2 linked regions of the Aquibium oceanicum genome follow. The protein of the gene in region 2 interacts with the protein of the main gene of each other region in a pairwise test. Links are inferred from orthologs where the notes say so. Each region holds a gene or a part of one and is shown on either strand. Other genes may lie near its edges.

Region 1 (8,003 bases), 370 kb from region 2 along the record:
AGAATCGGGCGTTGCGCCGTCACGGTCAGGTTCCGGCCCTGCGGCGGTAGTGGTAGCGGTAGGCTTCGCTAAAGCCGATCGAGCGGTAGAGGCTGGTCGCCGGATCGTTGTCCGCCTCAACCTGGAGCCAGGCCTCGCGCGCGCCCCTGAGCCGCGCCCATTTCAGCGCAGCGAGCACGATGCGCCGGCCGTGGCCGCCGCCGCGCACCGCAGAGGCGGTCGCCACCTCGAACAGCCCGGCGAGATCGCCGTCGTGGACGCAGATGGCGGTTGCGACGGGCTTGCCCTCCGCCTCCATGACGAAGAGACCGGTCTCGGGCTCGATCGAGCCGATGAGTTCGGAGAGCCCCGGCCTGTGGGCCGGCTTCGTGCCGTGGACTTCGAGTGCCGAGCCGACGAAGCGGCCGACGTCCTTGAGCGGGATCTGGTCGAGCACGCCTTCCAGCGGAAGGCGGTCGAGCGGACAATGCATGACGATGGAATCGGCGAAGGAAACCCAGCCTTCGCGGTCGAGATGGAGCGACAGGGTACCGCCCGCAAGCGGGGATATCCGGAAGGTGACGGGACGCCCGTAGGCGTCGAACCGCCGCGCCGCCCGCTCGATGCGCTCGCCGATGTTGAGGCTGTCGGCGGGATCGAGCGGATTGACCGAATTCAGGCGCTTGGCGGGGAGACCGGCGGTAAGGCGGATCGCCCAGGTGCCGTCATAGATGACCGACGAGGCCGGCCATGCGCGAAAGCCGGCCGCTTCGTACCGCCTTACGGTTGAAAGTTCCGGCATGCTGCCGCCGAGTCCCGTCCTCAACATCCGCCTCGTCAGCTTCGGTAGTCGCCGTTGATGGCAACATATTCCTTGGTCAGGTCGCAGGTCCAGACCGTGGCCTTGCCTTGCCCGATGCCGAGTTCGACTCCGATCCTGATGCGGTCGCCCTTCATGTATTCGGAAACCGCCTCTTCCGAATAGGACGGATCGCGTTCGCCCTCGTGGGCGACACGGTGGTCGCCGAAGGAGATCGACAGGAGATCCCGCTCGGCCGGCTCGCCGGCCTTGCCGACCGCCATGACGACGCGCCCCCAGTTGGCGTCCTCGCCGGCGACGGCGGTCTTGACGAGCGGGGAGTTGGCGATCGACAGCGCGATGCGCTTTGCCGAACGCGACGACTTCGCGCCCGCGACGCTGATCTCGATCTCCTTGCGCGCGCCTTCCCCGTCGCGCACCACCTGCAGGGCAAGATCCTTCAGAAGGCGGTTCAGCGCCCGCTTGAACGGGACGAGTTGCGGATCGTCGAGCGCCGTGATCGACGGAGCGCCGCGCCGGGCGGCGGCGCCGGTGGCGAAGATGAGCAGCGTGTCGCTGGTCGAGGTGTCGCTGTCGACCGTCACCGCGTTGAAACTGCGGTTGGCGCCGCGGGTCAAAAGGTCCTTGAGAACCGGCGCGGCGATCGGTGCGTCGGTGGCGACGAAGGAAAGCATGGTCGCCATGTCGGGCGCGATCATGCCCGCGCCCTTGGCGATGCCGTTGATGGTGACCTCGACATCACCGAGCGCCACCTTCGCGGTGGCGTATTTCGGGTAGGTGTCGGTGGTCATGATCGCCTTGCCGGCGTCGGCCCACCGGTCGGGCGAGGCGTCGGCGGCGAGGCTTTCCAGCAGGTGCGAGAACTTGCCCGCGTCGAGCGGTTCGCCGATGACGCCGGTAGAGGCGAGGTAGACCTCGTTCTCACCGCATCCGGCAGCCGCGGCGGCGGCCTTTGCCGTCGCGGCCGTGGCCGTCTTGCCCTTCTTTCCGGTGAAGGCGTTGGCGTTGCCGGAATTGACGACGAGGATGCGCCCCTTGCCGCCGGCCAGGTTCTCACGGCAGAAATCGACCGGCGCGGAGGGGCACTTCGAGCGCGTGAGCACGCCGGCGACCGACGTGCCCTCGTCGAAGGCCATGACGAGGAGGTCGGTGCGTCCCTTGTACTTGATGCCGGCCTCGGCCGTGGCGATCCTGACGCCGTCGACCGGCGGCAGGGTGACGAATTTCTTCGGAGCGAGCGGAGAGACGGAGCTGGACATGGGCGTCGGTCCGGGCGTCGCGAACTACTGCGCCGCGTCGATCTTGCCGACCGCCTCCTTGAGCGCGGGGTCCTTGACGTCGATCTCGGCCGCCGAGCGAGCGGACTGAACCATCTCGAAGTACTTTTCGCGGAACAGCAGCGAGCGGACCTGGTCCTTCACCTGATCGAAGGCCGGAGGCTGCTGCGTGCGCTTGTCTTCCACCTTGATAACGTGGAAGCCGAAGTCGGTCTCGACCGGCTCCTTCGAGTACTCCCCGACCTCGAGGGCAAAGGCAGCCTTCTCGAAGGCAGGCACCATCTGCCCAGGGCCGAAATAGCCGAGGTCGCCGCCCTGCGGCGCCGCGCCGTCGGTGGACTTCTCCTTGGCGATCGCCTCGAAGTCGCCGCCGCCCTCGAGCTGCGCGATGATCGCCTCGGCTTCTTCCTTGGTCTTGACGAGGATGTGCCGGGCGCGGATCTCGTTGGTCGGCGGGGTCGCGGCGACTTCCTTGTCGTAGCGCGCACGGACCGCCTCGTCCGTCACCTCGGCGGCGACCTTCTGCTCGACGAAGGCGCTGTGCAGGGCGCGTTCGCGCAGGAACGCCATGCGCTGCTTGAACGCCTCGTTCTCTCCCAGTCCGGCGTCGGCCGCCTGCTGGGCGAGAAGCCGGATCTCGATGACCGCCGACAGCGCAGCCGCCCGCTTCTGCTCGGCCGGCAGCTGTGCGAACTGCTCGCCCAGGTCGTTGAGCGCCATATCGAGTTCGCCCTCCGTGACGTCGGCGCCGTTGACGGTCGCGATCACGGTGTCGGGCGACGGGGTCTCGGGTGCCGCCGCGGCCGGGGTCTCCTGGGCCGGGGCAGTGCTGTCCTGCGCGAGCGCGCCGAGCGGCGCTGCGACGGACAAGCCCGCGGCCAACGCACATGCGGACAGGAGACGAAGGTCGAAAGGCACACGCATGGAGTTTCTCCAGATGGAAATGACGAAGGCGCAGCCTGTCGCGCCCGAATGAGGCGGAAATTGGCGGCCCGGGCCGCTCGCGGTCAGCGTTGACATCGCTTTCGCCCCCTCTTATCTGTCCTTCGTCCCTGCGTCCAGAACCGTTTCCGGGCGCTTTTTTGATTGTGGATCTGCCCTAAACTCCATACCAGGCACGGTCCTGCCGGTTCCGGCCGGAAGATGTTTCTGTTCGAAAGGACCAGCTGATGGTCAGTCTCGGTGCTCTCGCCCGCAAGGTATTCGGCTCCTCCAACGATCGCCGGATCAAGGGACTTCGTCCCCGGGTGGAGGCGATCAACGCGCTCGAAGCGGAGATGACGGCGCTGTCCGACGAGGCGCTGAAGGGCAAGACGGCCGAGTTCCGCGCCCAGATCGCCGAAGGGCGGTCGCTCGACGATCTCCTGGTGCCCGCATTCGCCGTCGCACGCGAGGCGGCGCGCAGGGCGCTGGGGCTGCGGCCCTTCGACGTCCAGCTCATCGGCGGCATGGTCTTGCACGACGGCGGCATCGCCGAGATGCGCACCGGCGAGGGCAAGACCCTGGTGGCGACGCTTCCGGTCTACCTGAACGCGCTGGGCGGCAAGGGCGTGCATGTCGTCACCGTGAACGACTATCTCGCCACCCGTGACTCCGAATGGATGGGCCGCGTCTATTCCTTCCTGGGGCTTACCACCGGCGTCATCGTGCATGGCATGTCGGACGAGCAGCGCAAGGCCGCCTATGGCTGCGACGTGACCTACGGGACCAACAACGAGCTCGGTTTCGACTACCTGCGCGACAACATGAAGTACGAGCGCGCCCAGATGGTGCAGCGCGGTCACAATTACGCGATCGTCGACGAGGTGGACTCGATCCTGATCGACGAGGCGCGCACGCCGCTGATCATCTCCGGGCCGCTCGAGGACCGCTCCGACCTCTACAACCAGATCGACACGTTCATCCCGCTGCTCAGCGATCCAGACTTCGAGGTCGACGAGAAGCAGCGCACGGCGACCTTCACCGAGGAAGGCACCGAGAAGCTGGAGAACCTCCTGCGCGACGCCGGGCTGCTCAAGGGCGCGTCGCTCTACGACGTCGAGAACGTTTCGATCGTCCACCACGTCAACAACGCGCTGAAGGCGCACCGGCTGTTCCAGCGCGATAAAGACTACATCGTCCGCAACGGCGAGATCGTCATCATCGACGAGTTCACCGGGCGCATGATGCCCGGCCGCCGCTATTCCGAGGGCCTGCACCAGGCGCTGGAGGCCAAGGAGCACGTCAAGGTCCAGCCCGAAAACCAGACGCTGGCCTCGATCACCTTCCAGAACTACTTCCGCATGTATTCCAAGCTGGCCGGCATGACCGGCACGGCCTCGACGGAAGCGGAGGAGTTCGGCAACATCTACGGGCTCGGCGTCTCCGAGATCCCCACCAACCTTCCCGTGGCGCGCCTGGACGAGGACGACGAGGTCTACCGCACCGTCGAGGAGAAGTTCCGCGCCATCGCCCGCGAGATCAAGGACGCCCATTCCCGGGGCCAGCCGATCCTGGTGGGCACCACGTCGATCGAGAAATCCGAACTGCTCGCCGAGCGGCTGCGCAAGGAAGGGGTGTCGACCTTCGAGATCCTGAACGCCCGCCACCACGAGCGCGAGGCGCAGATCGTCGCCCAGGCCGGCAAGCCGGGCGCCATAACCATCGCCACCAACATGGCCGGACGCGGCACCGACATCCAGCTCGGCGGCAATGCCGACATGCGCATCGCCCAGGAACTGGCCGACATGCCCGAGGGCGCCGAGCGCGCTGCGAAGGAACAGGCGATCCGCGACGACGTGCAGCGGCTGAAGGCCGAGTCGCTCGCCGCCGGCGGGCTCTACGTGCTGGCGACCGAACGCCACGAATCGCGGCGCATCGACAACCAGCTGCGCGGCCGCTCCGGCCGCCAGGGCGATCCCGGCCGGTCGAAGTTCTTCCTGTCGCTACAGGACGACCTGATGCGCATCTTCGGCTCCGACCGGATGGACGGCATGCTGCAGAAGCTCGGCCTCAAGGAAGACGAGGCCATCATCCATCCCTGGATCAACAAGGCGCTGGAGAAGGCTCAGAAGAAGGTCGAGGCGCGCAACTTCGACATCCGCAAGAACCTGCTCAAGTACGACGACGTGATGAACGACCAGCGCAAGGTCGTGTTCGAGCAGCGCAAGGACCTGATGGACGGGGAGAACCTCTCCGAGACCGTCGGCGAGATGCGCCAGGACGTCATCGACGACCTGGTGGCCAAGCACATCCCCGAAAACGCCTATGCCGAGCAGTGGGACGTCGCCGGCCTGAAGGAAGGCGTGCGCTCCTTCCTCAACCTCGACCTGCCGGTCGAGGAGTGGGCGCAGGAGGAAGGCATCGCCGAAGAGGCGATCCACGAGCGCATCACGGCCGCCGCCAACGCGGCGGCGAGCGAGCGGGCCGAGCGCTTCGGCGGCGACGTCATGGTCTATGTCGAGAAATCGATCCTGCTGCAGACGCTCGACCATCTGTGGCGCGAGCACCTGGTCAACCTCGACCACCTGCGCTCGGTGGTCGGTTTCCGCGGCTACGCCCAGCGCGATCCGCTGAACGAGTACAAATCGGAAGCCTTCGAGCTGTTCCAGGCGATGCTGGGCAACCTGCGCCAGGCGGTTACGGCACAGCTGATGCGCGTCGAACTGGTGCGCGAGGCGGCCGACGCCCCTCCCCCGCAGGTCCCGCAGGGCGAAGGCCACCACACGGACGCGACGACCGGCGAGGACGAGTTCGACGAGGCCGGAGACACGGCGATGCTGGTGCGCCAGGAGTCCAACCGCATCGTGCCGGCCGAGCAGCGCGATCCCAACGATCCCTCGACCTGGGGCAAGGTCGGCCGCAACGAGGCCTGCCCCTGCGGCTCGGGCAAGAAGTACAAGCACTGCCACGGTACCTTCGCCTGAGGCGAGGCGCTCCCGCCGCGCCCTTCGATCCGGTTCCCCGTACAGCAGCCACCCATAGGCGCTGGTAGCGTTGGGCGTCCGTGTTCGCTGGCGAATGTCTCAGTGGAACTGGTTGTTCACGCTGAAGTCGCAGCCCGACTGCCCATATTGATAGCCGCGCGTGGAGTTGTCGTAGCAGTCGAATCCGTCGACAAGCTCGGATTCGTAGAAGCCGATCGAAGTATAGTTACTGACCAGATTGAGCAGACGATTGCCGGCCACGGTAATGGCGGTGGTATCCCTCGCATGGATTCCGAAATTGCCCCCATAAGCCGCGCCTACATCAAGAATAGTGTTGTCGGATATTTCCACCATCGAGCTGCCGTTCACCGACACGCCGCGAGCTTGGCTCGTCCCGAGGACGTAGCTGATCAGGTTGCCGCGAACGACGGCCCGGCTGGAATCCTTGAGCAAGATACCTATCGCGGTATTGTTCACCAGCGATGCCAATCCGGTGTTCGTGACCAGATTGTTGCGGACGATCCCGTTCGTGCCACCGACTTCGATGCCCGTCTGTGTGTTGCCCTCGATCCGCAGGTCCTCGAGGACATACCCCGTCGAGTCCGTGGTGCCGTCGATGACGATCCCGCGCCGGAACCCCTGGACCGTGCCGTTTCGCAGAGTGATGTTGCGCCTGTTGGTGGCCGCTATGCCCACCGCCTGTGTGTTCGCGCCGGCCGTGAACCCGCCCAGCTTGCGGCCATTCATGTCGATGGTGACGTTGCTGGCGTTGATCTGGATGATGTTTCCGGAGGCAACAGAGGACGTCAGGTCCTTCTTGAAACAATAGATCCCCTGCGCCTTTATCGTGACGGGGACCGAGGTGATCTCGGTACAGAGGGTCGTTTCCGCCGTGGCAGAGCCACACCAGATGGATGTCAATACTGCAAGGCCTGCTGCATATGCATACCGCATGTTCGTGTTTCCGGGGGCGCGACGCACGTTCTGGCTCAGCCCGCCCTCGCTAAACTAGCTTGCTGAAACCTGTTCTTGTCAATCGGCTTGCTGAACCGGCGTGCCGTAGCCGCGCGGCAAGGTCCGCCGAACCGTTTCTTAAACTGTCCCTGCTATCGCTCGACCAAGCACTCGCATGGTTTGGAGTACGGGTAGCGTGCGTTTTTCCGCGGCAACGACAGCCGAGAGACTGCTGCCGGAGCGACTGGCTTCGGCGGTGCAGCCCTGGCTGCGCCATGCAGACGAGCTGTTCCTGGCCACCGACGAGCGCGGCGAAGCCGGCCGCATGTCGGTGATCGCCTTCGCCATCCGCATCGTCAACGCGGCCATCGCCTTCATCAGCCAGGTGCTTCTCGCCCGCTGGATGGGTTCGTTCGAGTACGGCATCTTCGTGCTGGTCTGGGTGACGATGATCATCCTCGGCAACCTCGCCTGCTTCGGCTTCCACACCTCCGTGATCCGCTTCATCCCCGAATACCGGGAGCGCGGCATGTGGGCGGAAATGCGCGGCATCCTGTTCGCCAGCCGGGTCTTCACGCTGCTGTCGTCGACGGCGGTGGCCGGGGTGGGACTGGCGGGGCTGTGGTGGTTTTCCCCGTCGCTCGAAAGCTACTACGTCGTGCCGTTCTATCTCGGCCTGATCTGCCTGCCGATGATCACCCTGTCCGATACCCTGCAGGGCATCTCGCGCGCCAACGCCTGGGCGCTGTCGGCGCTCTCGCCGACCTATCTCGTCCGTCCGATCCTGATCCTGCTGTTCATGGCGACCGCGCTGGCGCTGGGCTTTTCGCCCGACGCGAAGACGGCGATCACGGCGGCCATTCTCGCCACCTACGCCACCACGCTGTGGCAACTCGTGACGGTTTCGACGCGCGCCGACCAGCGGGCGGAACCCGGCCCGCGCCGCTATCTGCCGCGGGCGTGGATCGCGGTGTCGATGCCGATCTTCCTGGTCGAGGGGTTCTTCTTCCTGTTGACCAACGCCGACGTGCTGATGGTCGGCCGCTTCATGGCTCCCGACGACGTCGC
Region 2 (7,274 bases):
GTCAGGCGCGTCGTGGTGCGGCTCCTGAGGTCGAGCGTATAGATGTTGGAGTTTCCGTCGTCGCGCAGCAGGCTCATGATCACCTTCTGGCCGTCCGGCGAGAAGCGCGGCGCGAAGGTCATGCCCGGGAAGTTGCCGACGAGTTCGCGCTGCCCCGTCTCGAGCTGCAGCAGGTAGACCTGCGGCTGGCCGCTCTCGTAGGACATGTAGGTGATTTCCTGTCGGTTCGGCGAGAAGCGCGGCGTCAGCGAGATGGCCCGCCCGTCGGACAGGAAGCGGGCATTCGCGCCGTCCTGGTCCATGATGGCCAGCCGCTTGGTGCGCTGGTTCTTCGGTCCGGATTCGTCGATGAAGACGATGCGCGTGTCGAAATAGCCCTTCTCGCCCGTCAGCCGCTCGTAGATCGCATCGGCGATGATGTGCGCGATGCGTCTCTTGTTGGCCTGCGAGGCGAAGAACTGCTCGCCCGAAAGCTGCTGCCCGGCGAAGGTGTCCCACAGGCGGTACTCGGCGCGGATGCGGCCGTCCGGCTCCTGGCTTACGCGTCCCGTCACCAGCGCCTGCGCGTTGATGACCTTCCAGTCCTCGAAGCGCGGGGCGGCGTCCGGATTGGAGATCTTCTCGATGAAGGCGGCCCGGTCGATGGGCGCGAACAGGCCCGAGCGCTGCAGGTCGGCCGCGACGATGCCCGAAATCTCGGCGCCGAGCGCGTCGGCCGACAGGAAGTCGGTGATCGCGATGGGCAGCGGCTCGACCACGCCCTTGTTGACGTCGATCTCGACCAGGGCCCGCGCCGGGACGATCGTCCCGCCCGAGACGGCCGCGATCATGGCCGCAGCGACCAGAAGAGGTTTGAGGAGAGGTTTCATGCCGTGCCCTTCTTCATTCCGTAGCGCGGAGAAAACCGCGAAAATCCGTGTGTTGCCGGTAGCCGCGAACCATGATCAGAACATGTCGGTGGGGTCGAAATTCACCACGACCTCGGCCCAGACGTCCTCCTTGCCCTGCGGCAGGATAAAGCCTCTCTGGTCGCATTTCTGGACGGCGCGCACCGCGCTCTCGTCGAACTGGCGGTTGCCGCTGGAGGCGATGACCTCCGGCATTCCTTCCAGGCGTCCGCCGGGCGCGACGTTGAACCGGATGGAGGCGCGCAGGTCCGACGCGCCTTCGGCTCCCGCCGGTATGCTCCAGCAGCCGGAGAATTGGTTTCGCAGCGCGTCCAGTTCGCTCTGCGATAGCTTCTCGCCGGTCTTACGCTTGCCGCCGAGCGCGGCCTCCTGGGTCGACCGCTTCGCGCCGCCACCCGAGGCCTTGTCCTTGTTCAGGAGCGCGGCGACGTCCTGGAGAAGATCGTCGGACTTCTTTTCCTGCGCCGGCGCCTGGGCCTGCTTCTGGGCGGGCTCTTCGGCATCCTTGCGCTCGGGCGTCTTGGCGGTCTGCGCCTGCGCCGGCTGCGGCCTCGGTCGCGCCTCGGGACGCGGCGCGCTTTCGGGCAACGCGGCTTCCTGTGCTTCCTCGGCCTCGGCGGGAACGGGTTCCGGCGACGGTTCGGGTTCGGCTTCCTGCTGCGGCTGCGGCTCCGGTTCCGGCGCCGGGTCGGGCTCGACCTCCTGCGGCGGCTCGGGCTGCGGCGTCACCTCGGTGGCCGGCACGGGTTCGGGCTTCGGCTCCGGCTTCGCCGGTTCCGGTTCCGGGACGGGATCGGGGATCGGCGCGGGTTCGGGCGCGGGCTCCGGCAAGGCGGCCGTCTCGACGGGACGCGGCTTGGGATCTGGGGTCGGCGGCGCGGGGGTGTCCACCGTGTTGTCGCCCACCTGCTCGGCATTCTCCACCGGCTCGGGACGGGTCGTAGGCACCGGCGCGGGCGCCTCGGCGGCGGGCGCTTCCCTCTCGCCGACCTGCGCCTGGCTGATCTCCTCGATCGGCACGATCTCGACGGGGAAGGATTCGACGTCCATCACCTCGAAGGCGCGCGGCGCCGACAGCGAGAACAGCCCGACACCGAGCAGCACCGCATGCAGGATCGTCGATGTGACGAGACCGGCCTTCATCGCGGCTAGCTGTCCTGCTCCTGCAGGGTGACGAGGCCGAGATTGTGGAACCCCGCCGCCGAGATGCGCGCCATCACGCGCATCACCGTTCCGTAGTCGGCGCTCTTGTCGCCGCGCACGTATATCCGCTCCTCGTAGCCGGTTTTGGAAATGGCCTCGAGCTTCGCCACGATTTCCTCGAGCGGTATCTCGGTCTCCTGGAGGTAGATCTGCCCCTTGTCGTTGACCGACACGGTGATCGGCTGCGTGTCGGCATTCAGCGCCTTGGCCTGCGTCTCCGGCAGGTCGATCGGAACGCCGACCGTGAGCAGCGGCGCCGCCACCATGAAGATGATCAGGAGCACAAGCATCACGTCCACGAAGGGCGTGACGTTGATTTCGGATATCAGCCCGTGGTGCCGCCCCCGGCGCCTGTGGCCGCGCGTGCCCCGACCGCCGGATTGTCCTACAGACATGCCCATCGCAAACTTTCTCCCTCAGGCGCGCTGAGCGACCTTCTCATCGATCTGCCGCGACAGTATGGCCGAGAATTCGTCGGCGAAGCCTTCCATCCGCACCGCCAGCTTTCCGGCGTCGGACGACAGCTTGTTGTAGGCCACGACCGCGGGAATGGCCGCCAGGAGGCCGATCGCAGTGGCGAGCAGCGCCTCGGCGATGCCGGGCGCCACGACCGCGAGGCTGGTCGACTTCGACCCGGCGATCGCCTGGAAGGAGGTCATGATGCCGACCACTGTGCCGAACAGGCCGATGAAGGGCGCCGCCGATCCGATGGTCGCGAGGAAGCCGAGCCGGCCCTCGAGCCGCTCCATCTCGCGCGTCAGGGCGAGGTCCATGGCCTTGTCGATGCGCGTCTGCAACCCGAGCGGCGCGCGGGCGCCCTTCTCGAAGCTTTTCTTCCATTCGCGCATGGCAGCGACGAAGATCGAGCCCATGCCCGTGGTGTTGCGCTCCGACAGCGTGCGGTAGAGTTCTTCCAGCGACTGCCCCGACCAGAAGGTCTGCTCGAAACGGTTGAGCGCCAGACGCATGCGGCCATAGGCGATGATCTTGTCGATGATGATCGCCCAGGTCCAGATCGACGCCCCGAGCAGTCCGATCATGACCAGCTTCACGATCCAGCCGGCCTGCCAGAAGAGCGCCCATACCGATAGGCTTGCGGACGGCTCTGCGAGAGCGAGAGTTTCCATGAAAGTCCTGTCCTAGTGTGAACCGCCGGCCGGGTCGCCCACGCAACTTGCCCCTGCTCGACCGGAACCGCACGGTTTTCCGGCCATCGTTCCCGACGCTATCGCGGCCTTTTCCGCAGGAATCTTGGTGAAACGAAGGCGTGCGGCATCGTCGGCATTCTACCGATCCGATTCATGGAGGATTATGGTTAACGAGGCGTTAGGAACAGAGGCGCGGCTCAGCCGGCACTGCCCGGCATGAATGCCGCGGTCCACTCCCTAGGAAAGCGCCGCGGCCTGCCGCCCTCGCCCACGATCGCCGCCTCCACCTTCGCCCCGATCAGCACGGTACCGTCGCGCAGGATGCGCTGGCCCATGACGATGCGCGCCCCCGAAATGCTTTCGGTCCGCGTCTCGATGGTCAGCACGTCGTCCATTCTCGCGGGCGAGCGGAAATCGATCTCCATGCGCCGCACCACCCAGACGATCTTTTCGCCCTCGGCGCCGGCCGCCAGTTCGGTATGGTGGACGCCGCAGAGCCGCAGGAAATCCGACCTGCCCCGCTCCAGGAATTCGAGATAGCGCGCGTGGTAGACGAAGCCGGAGAAATCCGTGTCGGCGTAGTAGACGCGCGCCGACAGCCGGTGGCCGTCCGCAGTGATTTCGCCCGACAGGCCGGTCTCGCGTTCACCATGATCCGCCATCGCGCTTTCCTTCGGAGGTTCGCTCTGCCATGTCTCGCCGCATGCGGCACCTTGCGACCTCGATGGCATTTCGCCCCGCCTCGATCAAGGCCGGGCCGGGAACGGGCCAGATCGCCCTTGCGCTGAGGCTGGCCCGCTGGGCGCTGGCGATCGCGGTCGCGCTGACCGTTCTGCCCGCGCAGGCCGCGACCTTCCAGGCCCAGCGCGGCATCAATCTCGACATCTGGGTCACCTGGCCCGACGAGAGCCGCTGGGGCGAGGACGGCGTGCTCCTGCCCTTCCCGGAATGGCGCCGCACGCTCGACGCCGTCGGCCTCGAAGGATTGAAAGCCGACGGCTTGGACTTCGTGCGCATCCCGATCGATCCGCGCCCCTTCCTGTCTGACCGTTCTGCGCGGTTCCACGACCGGCTCTACGGCGAGGTGCTCGACGCCGTGCGCCTGGTGGAAGGCGCGGGGCTGAAGGCCATCGTCGACCTGCACCTCTTCCCGACCGGTTCAGGCGGATCGGTCGGCATGGGCCAGGTCATGGACGATCCGGCGCTGTTCGACCGCTACCTCGACGTGGTGCGGCGGATGGCAAGCACGCTGAAGGCCGAGGATCCCGAACGCGTCGCGCTGGAACTGATGAACGAGCCCGTGGCCGAATGCGGCCCGGGCGACGCCGCCTGGCCCGAGCGGCTGCAACGCCTCTACGCCGCCGCGCGCGCTTCGGCCACGCGGCTGACCCTGGTGCTGACAGGCGCCTGCTGGGGCACGGCGGAAGGGCTTGCCGTCATCGACCCGGCGCAGATCCCCGATGACAACGTCATCTGGTCCTTCCACACCTACGCGCCGTTCCTCCTGACGCATCAGGGCGCGACCTGGTCCGGCGACTTCATCCGCTACGTCACCGGCATCCCCTACCCGCCCCATGCCGTGCCGCGCGCCGAACTCGACGCGGCGGTCGAGCAGGCGCGTGCGAAAATTCGCGCGGAGGCGCCATGGCTGCGCCAGTCCGGCATGCTCGCCTATCTCGACGAACAGATCGCGGCCATCGATACGCGGGAGGAACTGGAGGCCGCCATGGCCGAACCCTTCGACACCGCCGCCGCCTGGGCCGCCCAACACGGCATCGATCCAAAGAACGTCATCCTGGGCGAATTCGGCATGATCCGCCAGGAATGGCAGAACGACTTCGTCATGCCAGCCAAATGGCGCGCCGCCTATCACCGCGACATGATCGCGCTTGCCGAGAAGCATGGCTTCGCATGGTCCATGTGGGGCTATGGCGGCGCGTTCGGCGTGGTGGAGGAGTTCGAGGGCCGACCGGCGGAGGGGGATGTGCTGGGGGTGGTGCGCGGGCTGCCGTAACGGCGAACGCGCACTGTGAGAGGGGACCAGTTTACTTAACTCGGCTCGCATCCCTCTCCCGTTCCGTACCCTAGGAGTTGCCGAACGAGGTAACCTATCTCCGGACCGACACCGGCGCTACTTACCCTCCCCCGCGTCATCTTGGGATATCCATGCCTGCCAGCGCGCGACAAACTCTTCCCATTCGAGCACCTCCTTTGGCCAGTGCGCCGGCCAGTCGGGGTGCTCCGGCGTGACACCGCCGGGCAGGTTAACGCTGGCGTCTCCGAACATCGCGACGATCTGCTCCCTTGACAGCGCCACCTCCGACAGGTCGACATCCTTCACGGTCGCTTTTGACGCCTTTGCGTTCGTGAAGGATGTCGACCTGTCGACCCCCGCCCCTGAGAGGTTCGCGCCATTGAGCCCCGCCCCTATGAGGTACGCGCCATTAATCCCCGCCCCTGAGAGGTTCGCGCCATTGAGCCCCGCCCCTGAGAGGTTCGCGTCATTGAGCCCCGCCCATGTGAGGTCCGCGCCATTGAGCCCCGCCCCTGAGAGGTTCGCGCCATTGAGCCCCGCCATTATAAGATTCGCGCCCTCCAGTCGCGATTCCGCGAAGTTCGCGTGGTCGAACCATCCCTTCGACAGATCGGCGCCCGCAAGGTTGGTCCCGCGCAGGTCGAGCCGGTAGGGGCGCGCGACATCGCGCCAGGCATACAGCTTTGTTCGCCAGCCCGCATTGTCCTCTCGCCATTTCTCGATGGCTGCGGCGTCCTCGCTGAGCGGATATGGCGGATACGCCCCGACGGCTTCTTCGTATGCCGGTGCGCCGCCGCTTTCGCGCGCCCGCTGCCGTTGGCCGCGTCGGCCGATGACGGTGAGCGCCACCTGGATGTCCTCGCGGGGCCGGACCGGACCGTCATCCGCGCCGCGAATGGCTAACGCCTGGCGGAGTTCTTCCTTCCAGGTTTCGAGCGCCTTCATCGACCCGTCGATGTCCCCGAGGTCGAACTCCGGCGGTTCCGGCAGCACCGGCGCCTGCGACGCAGGCGCGTTCTCGCGGATGTAGGCGCAGAGGATCTCCATGATCTGGATATGGTCGCGCAGGCTGTCCTGCGCGATCCGCTCCAGCGCGTAGATGGCGCCGATGCGAACCTCCAGGTTGGGGCGCGTGCGCTCGACCGTCTCGCGGTCGACGAGGTCCGCCCCGTCCGGCCCCTTGTCGACCACCAGCCGCCCCTCGGCGTCGCGCAGCCATCCTCCGTCGTCGCCCTTGCGGTAGCGTGGCGTCTCGATCACCTGCTTTACAGTCTTCTCCGCCCCCAGCCCCTCGACCGCCTTGTTGATGCGGTCGGTGATCATGCCTTGTTCGGCCACGTTCACCGTCTTCTGCGCCACGATCGCGCGCCAGATGACGAAGGGCGCGCCGAGGATCGCCACGACCAGCACGCCCGCCGCCGCCGCGCTGCTCGTGAGGCCCGACCCCTCGGCGGTCGCGACCGCCGGCCCGCCCCGGATCGCGACGAGGAGCAGCGAGAACGCCGCCCCGATGGCCAGCACCACCAGCGCAGCCACGACCGGGACGAGCGCGAGGAGAAGCCAGGTGAAAGCGTGCAGCACCGGCCGGTCGTCGGCGTCCCGCCGCGCCAGCCCGAGCCGGTCCATGCGTGCGACGAGGGCCTTGTGCCAGCTCTCCCGCGTCGCCCACAGATGCGCCAGCCACGCCGCAATGCCGATCAGCGCCGCCGCGAACAGGATCGCGCCGAAAAAGCTCCAGCCGTACAGCGAAAAGGGCAGCGTCAGCGTGATGCTGATCGGTTCCGAACCGCCCGCCAAGGGAACCGCTGGTGTCGTCATCCCCGGTTGCATCCCCCCTCGCCCACCACCGACTATCGCGGCGGGCGGAGACGCGGTCAAGCACGCGGGCCGCGAGGAGCGAGGAGCGAGGAGCGAGGGGCGAGGGGCGAGGGGCGAGGGGGACAGTTTACTTAATTCGGCAGTCGTCAACGGCATCGCAAC

What was found.
Region 1: the proteins of ybgC (region 2) and secA interact in binary tests that used the Escherichia coli proteins (3 or more experiments, as listed by UniProt). The link is inferred for Aquibium oceanicum from one-to-one orthologs.

What each region holds. Positions count from the first base shown.
Region 1 is NZ_CP018171.1:4,717,028-4,725,030, forward strand. What follows is about bases 2,884-6,181. They hold secA (preprotein translocase subunit SecA), read left to right. Parts: upstream 2,884-3,245; coding sequence 3,246-5,981; downstream 5,982-6,181. Other genes in these bases: BSQ44_RS23005 (peptidylprolyl isomerase), read right to left, coding at 2,884-3,000; BSQ44_RS23015 (right-handed parallel beta-helix repeat-containing protein), read right to left, coding at 6,081-6,181. Outside these bases: BSQ44_RS22990 ((deoxy)nucleoside triphosphate pyrophosphohydrolase), read right to left, coding at 1-23; BSQ44_RS22995 (GNAT family N-acetyltransferase), read right to left, coding at 26-781; bifunctional glutamate N-acetyltransferase/amino-acid acetyltransferase ArgJ, read right to left, coding at 817-2,058; more of BSQ44_RS23005, read right to left, coding at 2,083-2,883; more of BSQ44_RS23015, read right to left, coding at 6,182-6,935; BSQ44_RS23020 (lipopolysaccharide biosynthesis protein), read left to right, coding at 7,132-8,003. UniProt on the Escherichia coli protein: Required for protein export, interacts with the SecYEG preprotein conducting channel.
Region 2 is NZ_CP018171.1:5,082,970-5,090,243, forward strand. Bases 2,190-4,923 are described here. They hold ybgC (tol-pal system-associated acyl-CoA thioesterase), read right to left. Parts: upstream 3,922-4,923; coding sequence 3,457-3,921; downstream 2,190-3,456. Other genes in these bases: tolR (protein TolR), read right to left, coding at 2,190-2,512; tolQ (protein TolQ), read right to left, coding at 2,528-3,238; BSQ44_RS24930 (glycoside hydrolase family 5 protein), read left to right, coding at 3,951-4,923. Also shown: Tol-Pal system beta propeller repeat protein TolB, read right to left, coding at 1-830; BSQ44_RS24910 (TonB family protein), read right to left, coding at 945-2,051; more of tolR, read right to left, coding at 2,057-2,189; more of BSQ44_RS24930, read left to right, coding at 4,924-5,273; BSQ44_RS27350 (pentapeptide repeat-containing protein), read right to left, coding at 5,391-7,172.